DNA from 2 places in the Paenibacillus sp. FSL H8-0261 genome. Region 2 is predicted to be linked to the other one. Evidence: riboswitches for the same ligand, from Rfam matches in the RefSeq annotation. Region 2 holds a riboswitch; the other holds the start of a gene.
What was found. A riboswitch is a leader RNA that binds a small molecule or an ion and turns the genes downstream of it on or off. The one in region 2 is predicted to bind S-adenosylmethionine.
Positions count from the first base shown of each region.

Region 1: linked by a shared signal. The riboswitch ahead of metA (homoserine O-succinyltransferase) and the one ahead of MHI27_RS25945 (methionine ABC transporter ATP-binding protein) in region 2 are both predicted to bind S-adenosylmethionine.

Region 1 is NZ_CP150297.1:1,880,715-1,890,109, reverse strand. It holds gene MHI27_RS08250 (SPFH domain-containing protein) at 1-710, opposite strand, end outside; gene mqnC (cyclic dehypoxanthinyl futalosine synthase) at 919-2,055, opposite strand; gene MHI27_RS08240 (aminotransferase class I/II-fold pyridoxal phosphate-dependent enzyme) at 2,323-3,495, opposite strand; gene metA (homoserine O-succinyltransferase) at 3,532-4,452, opposite strand; SAM riboswitch class I at 4,566-4,696, opposite strand; gene corA (magnesium/cobalt transporter CorA) at 5,095-6,030, shown strand; gene MHI27_RS08225 (HRDC domain-containing protein) at 6,113-7,129, opposite strand; gene MHI27_RS08220 (ROK family protein) at 7,342-8,223, opposite strand; gene MHI27_RS08215 (5'-3' exonuclease H3TH domain-containing protein) at 8,488-9,395, opposite strand, start outside.
Region 2 is NZ_CP150297.1:5,825,478-5,834,872, reverse strand. It holds gene MHI27_RS25960 (thioredoxin family protein) at 1-235, shown strand, start outside; gene MHI27_RS25955 (heme A synthase) at 325-1,302, shown strand; gene MHI27_RS25950 (Cthe_2314 family HEPN domain-containing protein) at 1,412-2,146, shown strand; SAM riboswitch class I at 2,247-2,386, shown strand; gene MHI27_RS25945 (methionine ABC transporter ATP-binding protein) at 2,487-3,503, shown strand; gene MHI27_RS25940 (methionine ABC transporter permease) at 3,503-4,162, shown strand; gene MHI27_RS25935 (MetQ/NlpA family ABC transporter substrate-binding protein) at 4,221-5,078, shown strand; gene MHI27_RS25930 (NifU family protein) at 5,234-5,482, opposite strand; gene MHI27_RS25925 (YuzB family protein) at 5,564-5,818, shown strand; gene MHI27_RS25920 (NAD(P)/FAD-dependent oxidoreductase) at 5,887-6,948, opposite strand; gene mqnE (aminofutalosine synthase MqnE) at 6,998-8,104, opposite strand; gene MHI27_RS25910 (iron-sulfur cluster assembly accessory protein) at 8,476-8,835, shown strand; gene MHI27_RS25905 (GNAT family N-acetyltransferase) at 8,936-9,388, shown strand.

The sequences.
Region 1 (9,395 bases), 2.9 Mb from region 2:
ATCGCCATATCGACCATGCCAACTGCACCTTCAACAATGATTTGACGAGCAGACAGAATGGCAGAAGCTTGCTGCCGCTGCAACATGGTGCTGGCGATTTCTGTTGAATAAGCCAAATGTGTAAGCCGGGCTTCAATGACTTCTACACCAGATAAGGACAAACGCTCTTGAAGCTCAGTCGCTAACTCTTTAGCAATTTCATCTGCATTGGCACGCAGGGACATCCCAGATTCATTGAAGTTATCATAAGGGTATTTGCTGGCCACATGACGCAGCGCCGTTTCACTCTGAATCTCTACGAAAGCCATATATTTATCTACATCAAAGAGGGCTTTAGCGGAGTTAATCACCTTAAAGACGATAACTGCAGCAATTTCAATCGGATTACCTTCAACATCATTGACCTTGAGCTTCACACTGTTAAAGTTACGAACGCGTAGGGAAACCGTCTTACGTACGCTGAACGGAATAACTGCGAACAGTCCACTCGTTGCAATAGTCCCTACATATTTGCCGAAAAAGGTGACTACAACCGACTTATTAGGTTGTACAACCGTAATACTCGTACATAGTATTGCTGATACAACGAACAGAATGACTGGTACTGCAATATACTCCTGAACAGCACCATAGATTCCACCAGCCAAACAAACTGCAATTAATGCGATAACCCAAAATCCGCTGACAGGACGAAGCGTCTTCTCCTTCATAAAAAAGCACCCCCATAAGATATTCTTTTGATATGATTATGATATCACTTTTGGATAATAATGTGTATACAGAAATGTAATAAAATAATGAATTTATGTTCACAGGTAAAATAAACCTTCGAAATCTTAACCATACAAAAAAAACGCTTGCTGCTCAATCATCCACTAAACGGATTAACGAGCAACAAGCGTTGATTTAATTTATATATTAGTTCTGCATGATGAAATCATTATCAATCTTCGCATTAGCATCATCGAACACGCGCAGAATATCGTAGCGTGTATTCCGCTGTGCCGGGATTTTGCCTGCTTCGCGGATCAGCTGAGTAATTGATTCGATATTGACCTTGTAGGTCGCGCCCGCAGAAGATACTACATTTTCTTCAATCATTGTACTGCCGAAATCGTTACAGCCATATTGAAGGGAAAGCTTGCCGACCTCTGGTCCCATTGTTACCCAAGAGGACTGGAAGTTCTTAATGTTGTCTAGAACAAGGCGACTAATGGCTACCGTCTTCAGATATTCTTCAGGCGTTTGTCTATCCAGCTTCAGGTTAGTATTGTCCGGTTGGAAGGTCCAAGAGATAAAGGCCAAGAAACCCTCTGAATCGTATTTGTTGGCAATACACTCGTCCTGAGCCTCACGCACACGAAGTAAGTGTAATGCCCGTTCTTCCATACTCTCACCAAGTCCAATGACCATCGTAGCTGTCGTATTCATACCGATCTTATGCGCTGTCTGCATTACGTCCATCCACTCGCGCCATGAGCCTTTAAGTCGGCTGATCTTGCGGCGTGTGCGATCATCGAGAATTTCCGCTCCCCCACCTGGTAGTGAATCCAGGCCAGCAGCATGGATTTCACGCACAACTTCCTCGAGCGATAATCCAGATACTTCTTTCATCTTCATAATCTCAGCAGGAGAGAAGGAATGCATTGTAATCTCAGGAAAACGTTGCTTAATTCCGCGAAGTATATCGGTATAATAGCTGAAAGGAAGATTTGGGTTCGTACCACCTTGCATCAGTATTTCTGTACCATTTACAGCGATAGTCTCAGCGATTTTTTGGTAAATCGTCTCATCCGGCAATACATAACCCTCATCAGAGCCCGGTCTACGATAAAATGCGCAGAAACGGCAGTAGACATCACATACATTCGTATAGTTAATATTACGACCAATTACAAACGTGGCCATCGGGTCTGGATGCCAGCGTTCCATTATGGTGTTTGCAGCTGCACCCATTTTCTCAATTTCGTTGCTCTCGAACAGTCGGATGGTATCTTCCAATTGGAGACGTTCACCCCGTAGGGCTTTGTCCAAAATAAGATCTATCGCACTCATCGTTCGCATCCTCCTTCTAAACCCTTAGGGGTATGGTAGAATCACAAAATTACAGGAAGAAAAAACGTTGTCTCTTTTTCAAGGTGACAACCCTTTCTCATACAATTGAACAGTTCATTTCCTCATCGTATCACAATCTGAACAGCTTGAAAAATGCTTTTACATTCTTCGCAAATTCCCATCCAGAAGAAAAGCAGCATCGCACTAAGCGATACTGCTAGTTATACTCTATTTCTCCACTAACACTCGATTGAAGATCTCTTCCTGTTACTTGGACTCAATTTCTGCCCTAGCGGCCTCTAATGCGTGGCCAAGATCAGCAATCAAATCCTCTGCATGTTCAATACCGACGGAGAAGCGCAGTAAACGATCATCTACACCCACAGCATTTCGAATCTCCACAGGAATATCAGCATGCGTTTGTACAGCCGGATAAGTCATAAGTGACTCTACACCGCCCAAGCTTTCTGCGAATGCAATAAGACGAATATGACGAAGAAGCGGCTCTACGTATCTGGCATCTTTTAATTTGAAAGAAAAAATACCGGTATTGCCTGAAGATTGACGATTCTGGATTTCATGTCCTGGATGATCAGGCAATCCTGGATGGAACACTTCCGCAATCGCTGGATGCTCTAATAAGTAGTGAGCGATCGCAAGTGCATTGCTCTCGTGACGCTCCATACGCAGCGCCAATGTCTTCAAGCCTCTCATCAACTGATAACTGTCTGTTGGTCCGAGCACGGCGCCAATAGAGTTATGTAGAATAGCTAATTCAGCTGATAATTCTACACCCTTGGATACAATCAGGCCTGCCAGTACATCATTATGACCACCCAAATACTTAGTAGCGCTATGAACTACAATATCCGCACCTAATTCTATAGGCCGTTGGAAGAATGGAGTCAGCAGCGTATTATCTACAATGCTAAGTAACCCATGGTGACGTGCCCAAGTGCACACGGCTTCAATATCCGTGATCATCATAAGTGGGTTCGTTGGCGTTTCAATAAATACAGCTTTCGTATTTGGACGACGCGAAGCTTCCAGTGCATCCAAATCATTCGTGTCTACATAAGAAGCAGTGATTCCAAACTTGGACATAATCCGTTCCAACAAACGATAGGTACCGCCGTAAAGATCCAGCGAAACGATCAGATGGTCGCCTTGAGCGAACAAGGTAAGCACCGTTTGTATCGCTGCCATCCCAGAGCTACAAGCAAATCCTGCATCTCCAGATTCCAGTTCCGCAGCTGCATTCTCAAGCACTGAACGGGTCGGACTCTTGGTGCGGCTATAATCAAACCCTGTGCTTTGACCGAGTTTTGGATGACGAAATGCCGTTGCATTATAAATCGGAAAATTAATTGCTCCTGTGGCAGGATCTTCTTGAGAACCTATTTGAGCCAGTCTACTTTCAATCCTAAGTTTGTCATCCATGATTAATGCCTCCTAATTTATATTGTAGCGCTATTATTAATAAACAATCGGGTCGATATCATAAGGCGTTTCTTGATATACATAGTAATTGAGCCAGTTAGAGAATAATAAATTGGCATGCGCACGCCACACTGCTGGAGGTGTACGTTCTGGATCATCTTTAGGGAAGTAATGTTTCGGCAAAGCCATCTCCATCCCTCTAGACACATCACGGTCATATTCCCATTTTAAGGATAGAGGATCATATTCGGAATGTCCGGTCACAAATATTTGTTTACCGTCGTTTGTAGCCACTAGATACATACCAGCTTCTTCGGATTCCGCCAGAATTTGCAGATCTGGGTTATTCTCAATATCTTCACGGGAGACATCGGTATGACGAGAGTGTGGTACATGGAATACCTCGTCAAAGCCGCGCAACAATTTAATGTTATTTTGATTAATCGTATGAGCGAAGACGCCAAAGCATTTCTCAGGCAATGCCACTTTACGAACACCAAAATGATGATATAAGCCTGCCTGTGCCGCCCAACAAATATGCATGGTTGAAGTCACATTGTCCTTGCTCCATTCAAAAATCTCTTTCAGTTCTTCCCAATACGATACTTCCTCGAACTCCATTTGTTCTACAGGAGCACCTGTAACGATTAAACCATCCAAACGGCGGTGGCTGATCTCGTCAAAGGTTTTGTAAAAGCTCTTCAAATGTTCAGCAGAAGTATTCTTGGAAATATGGGAACGCGGATGCAATAAAGTAACATCAACTTGTAGTGGCGAATTTCCAATTAAACGCAGCAATTGAGTCTCTGTCGTCTCTTTAGTCGGCATGAGGTTCAGAATAGCAATCCGTAGTGGACGGATATCCTGATGGAAAGCCTGACTTTCGTCCATCACAAAAATATTTTCTCCGGATAGTACTTCTTTCGCCGGTAAACTGTCGGGAATTTTAATTGGCATTGTCTTTCCACTCCTTAGCTGAATTTAGTTATTTTGCCGCACTGCGGCTTGCTGAACATAAAAAGACCTTCCTCGGAAATCGAGAAAGGTCATATCTACAGTCATATGTGCCTCTCTCATCTGCCAGAATGTTCCTGAAGACGATTAGACGTCTGCAGAAATTCCGCAAGAATTAGCACCGTGCGTTTACACGCCGGTTGCCGGGTTTCATAGGGCTAGTCCCTCCACCTGCTCTTGATAAGATTTAGCTGTATTCAATTAAATTACTTTAAAATTCACTTTAAATCATGAACCTCCTTTTCGTCAAGTCCATACAATGCTGAAGAAGCCTCAAAATCACAATAAATTTGCTTGAAAGAGGCATACTCCGTTGTTATACTAGACAAGTATTTCATACCTGAACGAAAAGAAGAGGTGAGAAGAAGGATGGAAGGCGACCCGAGCTCGCAAATATGTGTACAGAATGAGCAACCACACAGGATAATCATCAGCTTGCCGGCGGCGGGAGCAGTTCTTCTTCATGCCCTCGAAACGTCATTTGGCCCTATGTATTGATTGTACCGCCGGCCAAGCTGATTTTTTTCTCTGTGCTTAATTTAGCAGTCCCTAGTGAAGACCTGGGGATAGGAGGAGTGAAATCAGATGAAAATCCGGCTGGTAAATGCAGGGGTTTTTACACCTATTGATGAAATTGATGAAACACTAACACCCCCAACGGAAGGGTTCTATTGGATTGACGCCGATGTTGAGGATTTGGAGCTGCTTCAGCCCTTGTTCAACCTACATGATCTTGCTGTTGAGGATTGCCTTAGCGAAGAGGATCAGCGTCCAAAGATCGAAATATACGAAAGTCACTACTTTATAGTTGTAAATAGCATCCGCTTTGACGATGAAGAAATTTTCCTACGGGCGCTCAATGTATTCCTTGGAAGACATTACATCATCACTGTCACGAAACAAAAGATCAATGAACTACGAATCCTGAAGCCTATGCTCTGGGAGCAAGAAGTAAGTGAACCGGATATGTTCCTTTACTTGCTAATTGACCTTGTCGTTGATAACTATTTCTCCGTCGGCGACCGAATTGAAGCTCGGATCGAGAAGCTGGAAGAAGATATCCTCATGCATACCAAGAAGTCACATCTCAGTGAAATTATCGGTCTGCGAAGTGAAATTCTATGGTTGAAGAAAATGCTGGGGCCACAAAAAGAAGTGATCAATACCCTAAATAAAAAAGACCTCCGTCTGATTGATGATCAGCTGCAGAAATATTTTAGCGACATTTATGAAAATGCGGTTAAAATATCTGAAACCTTTGAGACGTATCGCGATCTCATGGGCAACTTACGAGAGGCATACCAATCCAGTATCGCCAACCGCGCGAATGAAATTATGAGAGTATTTACTGCGATCACAACAATATTCATGCCCCTGACCGTAATTACCGGAATCTACGGTATGAACTTTGATCATATGCCCGAGCTTCATACGAAATATGGCTATTATGGCGTTATAGGCGTTATGTTGACGTTAGGCTGTGGGATGCTGTATGTTTTCCGCAAGAAGGAATGGCTATGAAACGAACCGGACGAATAAGCAAGACGAAGGACCTGTAACCGTAAGGTATAAGGAAGCCTTCGTCTTTTTGGTATGCGCAAATTTAAAAACTGGTCGCCATGCCCACTTTATGCGTTTGCTCTCGACGGAAACGGATGCGGATCAATCGCAGACGCTCATAATAAATATCCAATCCTTCAGCAGCGGAAAAGTCGTCGCCATACACCTTATGTAACACCGGTTTTAGGAAAAGATCCCCGAGCTCCACATAGGCATTCCATATCGCATCCTGCTCACTCTGCGGCATATTGCCAAGCTCTACATGGATCAGCTTCTCGACAGAATAACCTTCTCTTTCTAGCTCCTCTACCGCTTCAATCAGTTCACGCCGGTTCACTCCACTATTCACCTTAAGCTGTTCCAAGCCCAACCCATTCTCGATCCCCTGTAGCAAAATCCTCCGCAAGCGCAGTCGTTCTAGCTGCTTCTTATATTTGACTTCTTTCTGTTTATAAAGCCAAGAGACGAAAGACTCCTCTTCAATTACTTCATGCACCCAATTTAGAGGGAAGGAATGTTCCCTTGCCACCGCAGTAGTTATAGCCAGCCAATCAGCCCCAAACTGCGCTATCTTGCCTTCTCCCACACCCGGAATTTGCATCAGTTCCTCTGGCGTATGCGGTAGAAATGTACTTAACAAGCGCAACAGACGATTACTGGCGAGAATATAGGGCGCCTTCCGTTCACTCGAAGCCTTACCACGGCGCCAAGCACATAACTCTTCATAAATGGCTTCATTCCCATAATGTTCGCTGTAATATTGAAGCTTCAGCTGCTCCTGATTACGCCCAGTAAGACTATCCTCCTCGTGGAATATCCCATCGATTAAGGGTCTATAGCCATCTCCCATCTTCACTGCTAGCTCATGCCTGTATACACAGAGCATCTCATTCCATGAACCACCTTCATACCACAAATTCTCAATGTAATTCTCCCCACCTGAAAAATCACGCCAGCCCAAACTCCAGATCCCCTCTTCCTCTCCAATCCACAGCTGGGCGTACACCTCTTGATCCACTCCAGATATTCTGGATAAACGGTTCATAAACACAATTTGCATATCCATCCCTACCTTTCTCAACATTACAGTAAGCACAATAACCTTCCGGGAAGACCCTCCTTCGGAGCGAACAAATCCTTTCTCAATCAGACCCCGAACGCAAAAAAAGCACCTCTCTCACGATAAACGCGAAAGAGGTGCTCCCTCATTAAATGCTATACTGTTAGATCCTAGAATACCATATATTACCGAACAGTCAATGTCTTTTTATACTAGTTTCTAGCTAGAGCTAATGTAGCCAATCCAATCGCTCCAGCAAGCCCTGCATTGTCTCCAAGACCTGGTGAGACAACATAATTATCGATGTCGACATTAAGCGATGGATGTTGAACATATCCGCTCAATAACTCTTGCAGCTTAGTGCGAATTAACGGGAACAGGTGGCTTTGCTTCATAACACCACCGCCCATTACGATTTTTTGAGGAGACAGAATCAGCACATAGTTCATGAGTGCATGTGCAAGATAGTGAGCTTCCATTTCCCATGCCGGATGGTCCACTGGTAGCTCTCCTGCCGGTTGTCCCCAGCGTTTGCCGATCCCCGGACCTGCGGCTAATCCTTCAAGACAATCGCCATGATAAGGACAGTAACCCTCAAACGTATCCTCTGGATGTCTACGAACTAGAATATGTCCCATCTCAGGATGTGACAATCCATGGACCATCTGGCCGCCAACAACCGCTCCTGCTCCAATGCCTGTCCCAACCGTAATATAAAGACAGCTGTCCAGACCTTTAGCTGCTCCCCATTTACTCTCCGCAAGCGCTGCACCATTCACATCCGTGTCAAAGCCGATCGGAACGTTAAATTGGTCAGCCATTGTGCCTACCAGATTATATTGTCCCCAGTGAGGTTTTGGTGTCGTTGTTATGTAACCATAAGTAGGGCTGTCCAGTACGGGATCAATCGGTCCAAAAGATCCGATTCCGAATGCTTCTACATTTTTCTCTTTAAAATAGTCTATTACTAGTCCCATCGTTTCTTCCGGTGTTGTTGTCGGAAAGCTAACTCGGTCAACAATGGTACCGTCCTCATAACCAATCCCACATACAAACTTTGTTCCGCCTGCTTCAATCGCTCCCAATAGCTTCACAGCAATTCTCTCCCTTTCTCTAGTTAGAAGTTGAAACGCTACCCATACACAAATGAATAATAGCATAAAAAAAGCAATCACCAGCCCTAATTATACGTCGAATGAAGCGCTATCACAACAAGTATAAACGCCTTTTGCGTCCTTATAAGGACGCAAAAGGCGTTTAAGAGAGAAAGATAAGGATAATGTATAGTGTGAAACTTATACGTTCTTATAGTTTAACAAAACACCCTCCATGCATCTTTGCATGAAGGGTGTCTGATCTTAACCCAAATCGCCTAACTCAATCTGTACAATTCCCCGTTCGTCCTGCACCTCAGCAATCAAATGCATCAAGCTGCCGAACTCTAGCTCCTGAAATTTGCGCGCAGCTGTTTCCCGCTGTAGTTGCCACAAGGCTTCCGTCAGCTCGCAGACCACTGGTACATCGCAACGGATTTCCGCTAGCTCTCGCGATAAATGCAGCATATCCAGATCTGCTTCGATTTTGGTACGCACACCTTTAGGGAGCAGATGCAGATTCTCAATTACACCTTCAACTGTTCTGTATTCGGTCAGCAGTTTCAGCGCAGTCTTCTCACCAATCCCTTTTACGCCGGGATAATTATCACTGGTATCGCCCATAAAACCTTTCAGGTCAATCACTTGTCTAGGGGTTAGACCCTTTTCCTCCAGCAATTCTGCAAGGTCATACACTTTATAGTTAGAGCGTCCCTTTTTCATAATGACGACTTTAACATTCTCATCAATGAGCTGAAGCATATCATGGTCACCCGTCAAAATATATACCTCAGAGTTTTCACTGTAACAAGAAGCCAGCGTACCAATGCAATCATCCGCTTCATAGCCTGCAAGTCCAATATTCGGCACCCCAAGCTCAGCTACTACATCTTTTACTAGATCGAACTGTGGAATCAGCTCTAACGGGGCTTCAATCCGATTCGATTTGTATCCATCGTATTTCTCGGTGCGGAACGTTCCTTTGCCCATATCCCAGCAGCATACGACGTGAGAAGGCTCAAATGTGCTTACCGCATCGAAAAAATACTGCAAAAAACCATACACCGCATTCGTCGGCAATCCAGCTTTTGTCTTGCGAATATATCCTCCATAAGAGGTCGCATAAAAGGCCCGGAACAGCAGAGCCATTCCATCTACAAGCATTACACGGC
Region 2 (9,395 bases):
TTTTATTCCTGAGGTAGAGCAAGCCTATGCAGATCGTCTAACGCTGGTTGAGGTTGACGTTGATGCTGTGGGTGACGTTAGTCAGGAACAAAATATTATGGGTATTCCAAGCTTTGTCGCGTATTCCGATGGGCGTGAATTGGTTAGATTCGTTAATAAATTACGTAAATCCCGCGAGGAAATTGAGAATTTCCTGGATAAAGCGGTTCAAGTGCATCAAAGCCTTCAACAGTAATTCCGGAAAACCACCGCTTTCGCCTGTTCGAGCAAAAGCGGTGGTTTTTTAAGATGCTTCTTCATTACTAAAAACTGCGGGTGATATTTTTGTCGACAAATCAGTTGAAATGGCTTAGTTATCTTACTTGCCTTATCATGTTCCTCGCTGTACTAGGGGGAGCGGTTGTAACGAAGACTGGATCGGGATTGGAATGCGGAAATGAATGGCCGCTCTGTCATGGGAAATTGATTCCGGCCTATACTGTAGGTTCGATGATTGAATACACCCATCGCTTGTTTAGCGGATTGGCAGGGTTATTGTCACTTGCCTCGATGATTGCCTTTTGGCGTTATGCTCGAAATCGGCGGGACTTGTTAGTATATGCATTTATGACGTTGCTGTTTGTAATTGTTCAAGGTGGTATGGGAGCGCTTGCAGTGATTAAATCCCAATCTGCTGCTGTAATGGCACTGCATATGGGCTTTTCCTTGATTGCTTTTTCAAGTTCTCTAATGCTGGCTCTAGGAACTAAAAGGCGACATGAAGCAGGTGAGTACGATCCTAAGATGGAGCTTCAGAAGAAACCCGTCAGTAAGGCTTTCCGCAATTTAACCTGCTTCACGGCCTTATATTCCTATGTTGTTGTTTATATTGGAGCCTTTGTTAGTCATACGGATTCGCGCGGTGGATGTTCTGGCTGGCCGCTCTGTAACGGTGAATGGGTTCCCGAGCTTTCCGGGGGAGTAGGTATTGTTTTTACGCACCGGATTGCGGCTTTGATCTTATTCATTCTTACTGCGGTGCTTGGACATTTAGCTTTTTGGAAACATAAGGATTACCCAGAGCTAAGAGCTCTTGGCGTAGCGGCTGTTCTGCTGTGCTTGATGCAGGTATTTAGTGGTGCTGCTGTTGTTTACACACTTGATAATGAAAGATTGTACATATTTGCCGCTTTGGCTCATATTTTGTTGATCGCTAGTTTGTTTGGTGTCTTATGTTATATGAGTGTAAGAGTCTGGCAGCTGAATCGTGCGAGAAATGTCGTTGTTGAAAAAAATCCAACGAATCCAATGACACCGTTGTAACACCCTTGGTAGAAAGTTCCCACCGTGGATAGAGTCGCTTTACCTGCGGAATAATAAAGTGGAAATCGGTATATCGTGGTGCTGGACAAAACTTTAGGAGGACTGGGATATGCTGCGGGTTATACTTGGAGAGCCGCCTCGAAAGAACAGCGGTGTATTGGCTGACGCGATGGAGAACATGGCCACATTTGCAGCCTTACTGCGCAAGGAAATGAACGCTCATGAGGATAATGACCATGAATACCGCAAGCTGGAGATTTGGACACGTGGACTGATCTCCTCATTGGATGAATTGGAGCAAAGCTGGTTCGCAGCTGCTTTTTACCGGAAATCGGTAATCGCTGGTTATATGGACGATATGTCACCAGTGGAACAAGGCGATTATGCGCGGTATGTTTATTTTTATAAAGATGGATTTATTCGTGTGTTCTCTCTTCTGGACAAGCTTGGAACGGTACTGAATCATTTTTATGACCTCAAAACCTCCAAATTAAAAACGCACTTTTCTTATTTTACAGTACTGCGTCAACTTCAGTTATTGAATGTGCATCCTGCATTAGCGGATCAACTGGAACAGATCAAGAACTCTTATCGTGATCCACTGGAGAATCTACGCAAGCGCAGAAATGCTGAAATTCATTATATGAATTCCGAAATGCAGGATGATTTATGGCAGCGGCATCAAGGCTTGCATGACAAAATTCAGCTTGAGGATTTAGATAGCCATCTTGAGGATTTAAAGCAGTCCCTTGAAATGAACTGTAAAACATTAATCGCGGCATTCAGCTACAGCAATGAACAGCTGCGTAAGGAAATAAGCAAGGCAAAGCGTGTACAATCCTAAGCGTTCAAGATATTTCCTTTTGACAAAAAACAAGAAACTTACTATACTTATGCTTGCATTAAAGTCTGTACGAATTCAAACATAAAATTTCATACTCTATATCTTATCGAGAGTGGCGGAGGGATAGGCCCGATGAAGCCCGGCAACCGATTTGTATACAGCGCGATTAGCGTTATGTACAAATGTCATGGTGCTAATTCCTACAATGACGCAAGGTTTGTGGTCGTTGGCAGATGAGAAGGCATTGTCTAAATAAACACACAGAGCCTCTTGCGATCTGCATCGATCGTCGGAGGTTTTTTTGTATGGAATAAGTGAATTATAAAGGGGGCGACGAGCGTTGATTAATCTAAAAGGAATAACAAAGGTATATGGAAAAGGCAGCCATGCGGCTACAGCACTTTCCGGATTGAATTTGTCTATCGAAAAAGGTGAAATATTCGGAGTTATTGGCCATTCTGGAGCGGGGAAAAGTACATTGATCCGTTGCATTAATCTGTTGGAGCGTCCGACAGAAGGGGAAGTATGGGTAGATGGCATTGAACTAACCAAGCTTACCCAAGGCCAGCTGCAGGAGCAGCGGCGCAAGATAGGAATGATTTTTCAACATTTCAATCTGCTATCTTCTGCGACTGTATATGATAATATTGCTTTTCCTCTACGACTCACAGGTACCTCGAGAGCAGATATTGATGCAAAAGTGAAAGAACTGCTTGCTCTAGTTGGGCTTGAAGAACACCAGGATAAGTATCCGTCTCAATTATCAGGAGGACAAAAGCAACGAGTCGGCATCGCTCGGGCACTTGCCAGCGACCCTGATGTGCTGCTGTGTGACGAGGCAACCTCTGCGCTTGATCCACAAACGACAGACTCTATTCTTAAGCTATTGCTCGATATTAATAAACGGTTCCATCTGACTATTGTGCTGATCACTCACGAAATGCACGTGATTCAGAGCATTTGCGACCGTGTTGCGGTCATTCATGGTGGTGGTATCGTTGAGCAAGGTAAAGTCACGGAGGTATTCCTGAAGCCGCAGCATGAGGTCACTCGCGATTTCATTCGCAGTGAATCACAGAATGAGGGACCCCTTCGTACGGCGCTTGACGCTGCTGCTGGGGACAACTCTCAGGCCGTCAAAATTACTTTTTTCGGAGAGAAGACCTACGGCTCTGCACTTTCCAATGTAGTACGTGAGACAGGTGTTAGCTTCGCCATTCTGCATGGTACCATCTCAACGATAAAAGACGTACCTTATGGACAAATGATTGTTCGGTTCGAAGGTCCAGCTGAAGCGATCGCTGTGACGATAGCCGAACTAACCGCTCAAGGCCTTGAAGTGGAGGTGATTTCGTAATGAATTTCGCAGACTTAAACTGGCAAGAAATGATGGATGCTACAGTTGCTACCTTGCAAATGTTAATATTCTCTGGATTGTTCACAATTATTCTTGGTTTACCACTCGGAATTCTATTGTATTTATGGGGAAGATCGAATAGTATAGTAATCAGAGTAATTTACTCGGTCTTATCATTCTTTGTAAACATCTTGCGTTCCGTACCGTTTATCATTTTGATGGTGGCTTTAATTCCTTTTAGCAAAACCATCGTTGGAACCTCCATTGGAGTACTTGGTACGATTCCACCGCTCGTGATTGGTGCAGCTCCATTCTTTGCTCGCTTGGTGGAAACGGCATTAAGAGAAGTGGATCGTGGAGTAATCGAAGCGGCGCAAGGGATGGGAGCATCCACGAATCAGATCGTTATGCGTGTTCTTTTGCCAGAGGCTCGTCCAGGTCTGCTCGCTGGGGTTACGATCACACTGGTTACACTGGTCTCCTATACGGCAATGTCCGGGATGGTAGGCGGCGGCGGGCTAGGGGATCTAGCGATTCGTTACGGATATTACCGATATGAGAAGGAAGTTATGATTATCTCTGTAGTCTTGATGGTCATACTGGTGCAACTGCTACAAATGGCCGGTGATCGACTAGTACGACATTTCACACGGAAATAAGGTACGTCCATATATAGCCTTATTCATACAAATACCAAGGATAAGAGGGGGATTTAAAATGAAAAAATTACTACTTACTTTTTTTAGTCTGACACTGGTTGTGGTGCTGGCTGCTTGCGGCAATAACAATAATGCTTCTAACTCGGCTGCTACTAATGCACCAAAAGATGGTGCTGCAACTGAGTCATCTGCAGAACCTGTAAAATTGGTGGTTGGTGCTTCACCTGTTCCACACGCTGAGATCCTAAAAGCTATTGCTCCATTGCTTGAAGCGCAAGGAATTAAATTAGAAATCAAAGAATTCACTGACTATGTTCAACCAAACGTTCAGCTTTCAGAGAAGAATCTGGATGCTAACTTCTTCCAACATCAACCTTACCTGGATGACCAGAATCAAAAGAACGGTTCGGATCTAGTTTCTGTTACAGCCGTTCACGTTGAACCTTTTGGTGCTTATTCCAAAAAAATCAAATCCATCGACGAGCTGGCTGATGGTGCGAAAGTAGCCATCCCGAATGATGCTACAAACGGTGGTCGTGCACTGATCTTGCTTGCCAAAAATGGACTGATTTCTTTGAAAGATGATACCAACATCACATCTACCCAAGCAGATATCACTGAAAATAAGAAAAACCTTAAAATCATCGAGCTAGATGCAGCAATGTTAGGTCGTCAATTGGATGAAGTAGATCTTGCCTTGATTAACACTAACTATGCTTTGGAAGCTAACCTAGTTCCTACTAAAGATGCTTTGTTCATTGAGGGTACGGATTCCCCTTACGCTAACATCCTGGTAGCTCGTCCTGACAATAAAGATTCTGATGCAATCAAAAAGCTTGTCGCTGCACTGAATTCTCCAGAAGCTAAAGCTTTTATTGAAGAGCAGTACAAAGGCTCGATCATTCCAGCATTTTAAGACAGAAAGCTAACTTAATCTCTAATACAGCATAAAACCCGCTGCCTAACGGCAAGCGGGTTTTATGCTGTATGTTGTAGGGGAAGTGTAAATCCTCTATAATAAGAAAATCCCGATCTCCTGAAGAGGAGGATCGGGAATGATATTGAATGGGATTAGAATACTTGCATAACTTCTTGTACGCCTTCTACTTCCTCAAGAAGGGCGCGTTCAATCCCGGCTTTCAAGGTGATCGTGGAGCTTGGGCAGCTGCCGCAGGCACCCATAAGTTTCAACTTAACGATGCCGTCTTCTACATCGACCAGTTCAACGTCGCCGCCATCGCGTTGCAGGAACGGACGAAGCTTATCCAGCACTTCCAATACTTCATCATACATTTCGGTGCTTTGTGCATTCTCACTCATTTCTCAATCACTCCTTTCATAAGTTCATTATAGTACAAAAAGTTAAAAAATAAAATGGTTAGGCGGAATAGGGAGATCATCATGAGACCAATTATTGAATTTTGTGCCAGTAACATGGGTCACGGAACAGACAAGCTAATGCATAAGCTGGAGGAAAATCCAGATTACGATGTGATCGAATACGGATGCCTGAACAATTGTGGGGAATGTTATTTAACTCCCTTTGCCATGGTTGAAGGTGACATCGTTGCTGCAGATACGGTTGCCGAGCTAGAAGAGAAAATTGATGCTAAAATCAAAGAGCTAGAGGCTTGGTTCAACATGGATCTTGACTAAATGCTTTTTGTGGAAAATAAAGGGCTGCTCTTTTCCGTTATAAATACGGAAAAGAGCAGCCCTTAGGTTTATCCTAAAGTGCGTTTTGACATCCAGAGCACCCCGCTCTTAAGGATACGGGGAACCCGTCCTTTGACGGAGCGTTGGCCCATCAGACCAAATCCAGCTTTCTTGCCTAGTGAGCCTAAGGTACCCTTTAGACGAATAGGATGAAGCTTAGGGGTCTCGCCGCGCCACATGGCTTGAATAACCTGAGCAACCTGCTCACCCTGCGCTCCTGCGGCTTGTGCGCTTGGAGCGAACGGCAGGCTGGCACAGTCGCCAATTACATACACTTCTGGATAATCAGGTACACGATAATATTCATCCAAAATGATTCGTCCTCCGCGATCCTTCGGGACTGTTAATTCCTGAACAACCTTCACAGGTTGGATCCCTGCGGTCCATACTGTAACATCTGAAAGAATTTCCTCTGTACCGTTAAAAAGCGCATCTTTCTCTACATGGGATACGGAGACACGTCCAAGTGTCTGTACTTGATGGTGGTGAAACCATTCCTCCACGTACTGTGACAGCTTCGCAGGGAAGGCAGATAAGACACGTTCACCGCGATCCAGAATAGCAATATTAAGATCTGGTCGGCTCTCCCGAAGCTCTGCCGCCAATTCCACTCCACTTAGTCCTCCGCCTACAATGTTTATAGTTCCATAAGGCTTCACATCGTTTAAACGTTGGTAAGTTTCGCGTGTCCCTGCAAAGGTCTGGATACTGCAAGTATATTGATCAGCTCCAGGGATGTTATGGTAATTGTCGGTACAACCTAGTGCAATGGCAAGTATGTCATAAGACACAGTCTCGTCAGGCTCCATTGTAACGATTCTACTCTCCAAATCAATGGAACTCACCTCACAGTAACGGATAGTGAGACGGGGATGAACCGGAAACTGGATCCGCAAGTGATAGTCAGTTACTGTACCTGCGGCAAGCGCATAATATTCCGTTTTGATTCCTTGATAAGGCATTCGGTCAATTAAGATAATTTCAATATCCTGTGGAAGGTGATTATTGAGCAATTCTTGAATTAGGGCCAAGCCGCCATAGCCGCCGCCCAGAACGAGTAGTGTTCTCATGCTGACCGAACTTCCTTTCCAATATAGGATAACGGATCTAGGTAGTCTTTTATTCGTATACCTTTATCGCATTGTAGAACGTGTCGCGTTCTACTGGAATTCGTCCAGCACCTTTTACTAACCAGATCAATTCATCGCGAGTGAGGCCTTCAGGTGTTAAGGCACCAGCCGCATGGCTAATGCGTTCTTTAAGAATAGTACCATGTACGTCAGAAGCACCGAAGTTCAGTGCAACCTGTGTAAGCTGAGGACCGATATTAATAAAGTAAGCTTTGATGTGATCGAAATTATCCAGCATCAATCGGCTGATCGCAATCGTCTTCAGATCCTCATAAGCGGAGTTGCGGCGCATAATTCCTGCATTCTTGTTCTTAGGCTGCATAGATAATGGAATGAATACCATAAAGCCATTGGTTTCATCCTGTAGATCACGAATCTGCATCATATGCCGGATACGATCCTCATGAGATTCAATCGAGCCGTAGAGCATAGTCGTATGGGTCTTCATGCCAAGCTGATGTGCTGTCCGGTGAACTTCTAGGTATTCTTCCACATTAGCCTTATCTACACGCATTTTTTTACGGTATTGATCGGATAATATTTCTGCGCCACCACCGGTAAGCGTCTTAAGTCCAGCAGCACGCAGCTGTTCCAGCACCTCACGAATACTCAACCCGCTAATTCGGGTAAAAAAATCGATTTCGGCTGCAGTGTATGCTTTTAAGGTTACCTCAGGAAAACGTTCATTCAAGGCTTTTAAAGAATCCACGTAATACTGGAAAGGAACCTTGTCATTATGACCGCCGACGATATGAAATTCGCGCACACCTGGATGAATATGCTGTTCGACATATTGCACCATTTCCTGACCGGAAAGGGTATAAGCTCCCTCTTCTCCATCATCTTTGCGGAAATTGCAGAATGCACAGTGAGATTCGCAAACATTGGTGAAATATAGACTCATGTTTTCGATAAAATATACCCTGTTGTTGTTCTTTGCGAGATTGACTTCATTTGCTAACTGGCCAATCGTAAGTAGGTCGTTACTTTGATATAAATAAACGCCATCTTCTAAATTCAATCTTTCGCCGCCACGAACTTTTTCAATAATGTTCATCATTCGGGCGTCTGTTTGGGGGGTGAAAAGAGTAGACATATAATAAATTCCTCCTGAAAGTTTTACGGGGTCCATTGCCCGCAGATAATTCCCAGACTTACCCAGACGGTAGCTGTTCATTCATGAAAATAAATCGGAGGTTTAGCCTCCGTGACAAATTTCCGAATTTTTACTTATGTTTGCCTTCCTTATTATAAACCTCTCTTATAAGGGGATCAACAGCTGGATATGGATGGTTTATTTTGGTGCGGCAGGTCAGGCATAAGGCAGTTGTGACTTGAGGGTAATGGAATAGTCGGTTATACTGAGTTTATTAAGTATATATTTTTAAGAAAGTAATTTTTGACCGGAAGGTCCCTTAAACATAAGTTTTTCTGTTGAAGTAAGTTAATTTATAGGAGGATATGATCATGATTAATATTAGCGAAAAGGCAGCAGAACAATTAAAGGCGATGCTTGCTGAACAAGAAGTGCCGAACATGTTCCTCCGTATTGGAGTAACGCCCGGCGGTTGCAGTGGATTCTCTTACGCTATGGGCTTTGATGATAATGAAACCGATCAGGACGTATATATGGACATCCAAGAAATGAAGGTTGTCGTGGAGAAAGAAAATCTTCGTTACCTTGATGGTCTCGAAATTGATTTTGAAGAATCCGGCATGACAGGTGGCTTCACTATTAATAACCCGAACGCTACTGCAACCTGTGGCTGTGGCTCAAGCTTCCGTACAGCTACGGATGCAGGAAAACCGAACGAAGAGCCTTGCTAATCGCGACGTTACGCCTTCAAGCCCCATGTTGAGTTCTACAACACGGGCTTGGAGGCTTTTTTATTCTCAATGACAAAAGTCATCACAAGGAGCTCTAAGCATGCTAATTAGGAAATTAAACGCAGAAGAACAACCACCCTTACATTTGTTGTTATTAGCCGATCCTTCCCTAAGTCTTGTTGAAGCGTATTTAAAAAGAGGGCAATGTTTTGTAGCTGAAGTGGAGAATTGCATTATAGGTGTCTATGTTTTGCTACAAACGAGACCTGAGACAGTGGAGCTAGTGAATATAGCCGTTGATGAGAATCAGCAAAGTAAAGGGATAGGAAAACAGTTGGTGTATCATGCGATTCAGAATGCGAGATTACTTGGTGCGAAGACGATTGAAGTGGGTACGGGAAATTCTAGTGTAGGACAACTGGCTCTTTATCAGAAATGTGGATTTAGGATTACCGGAATCGATAGAGATTTTTTTATCAGACATTATAGTGAAGAGATTGTTGAAAATGGGATCAAGGTAGTGGATATGATCCGTCTTACGCTAGATATATGAGTGACAT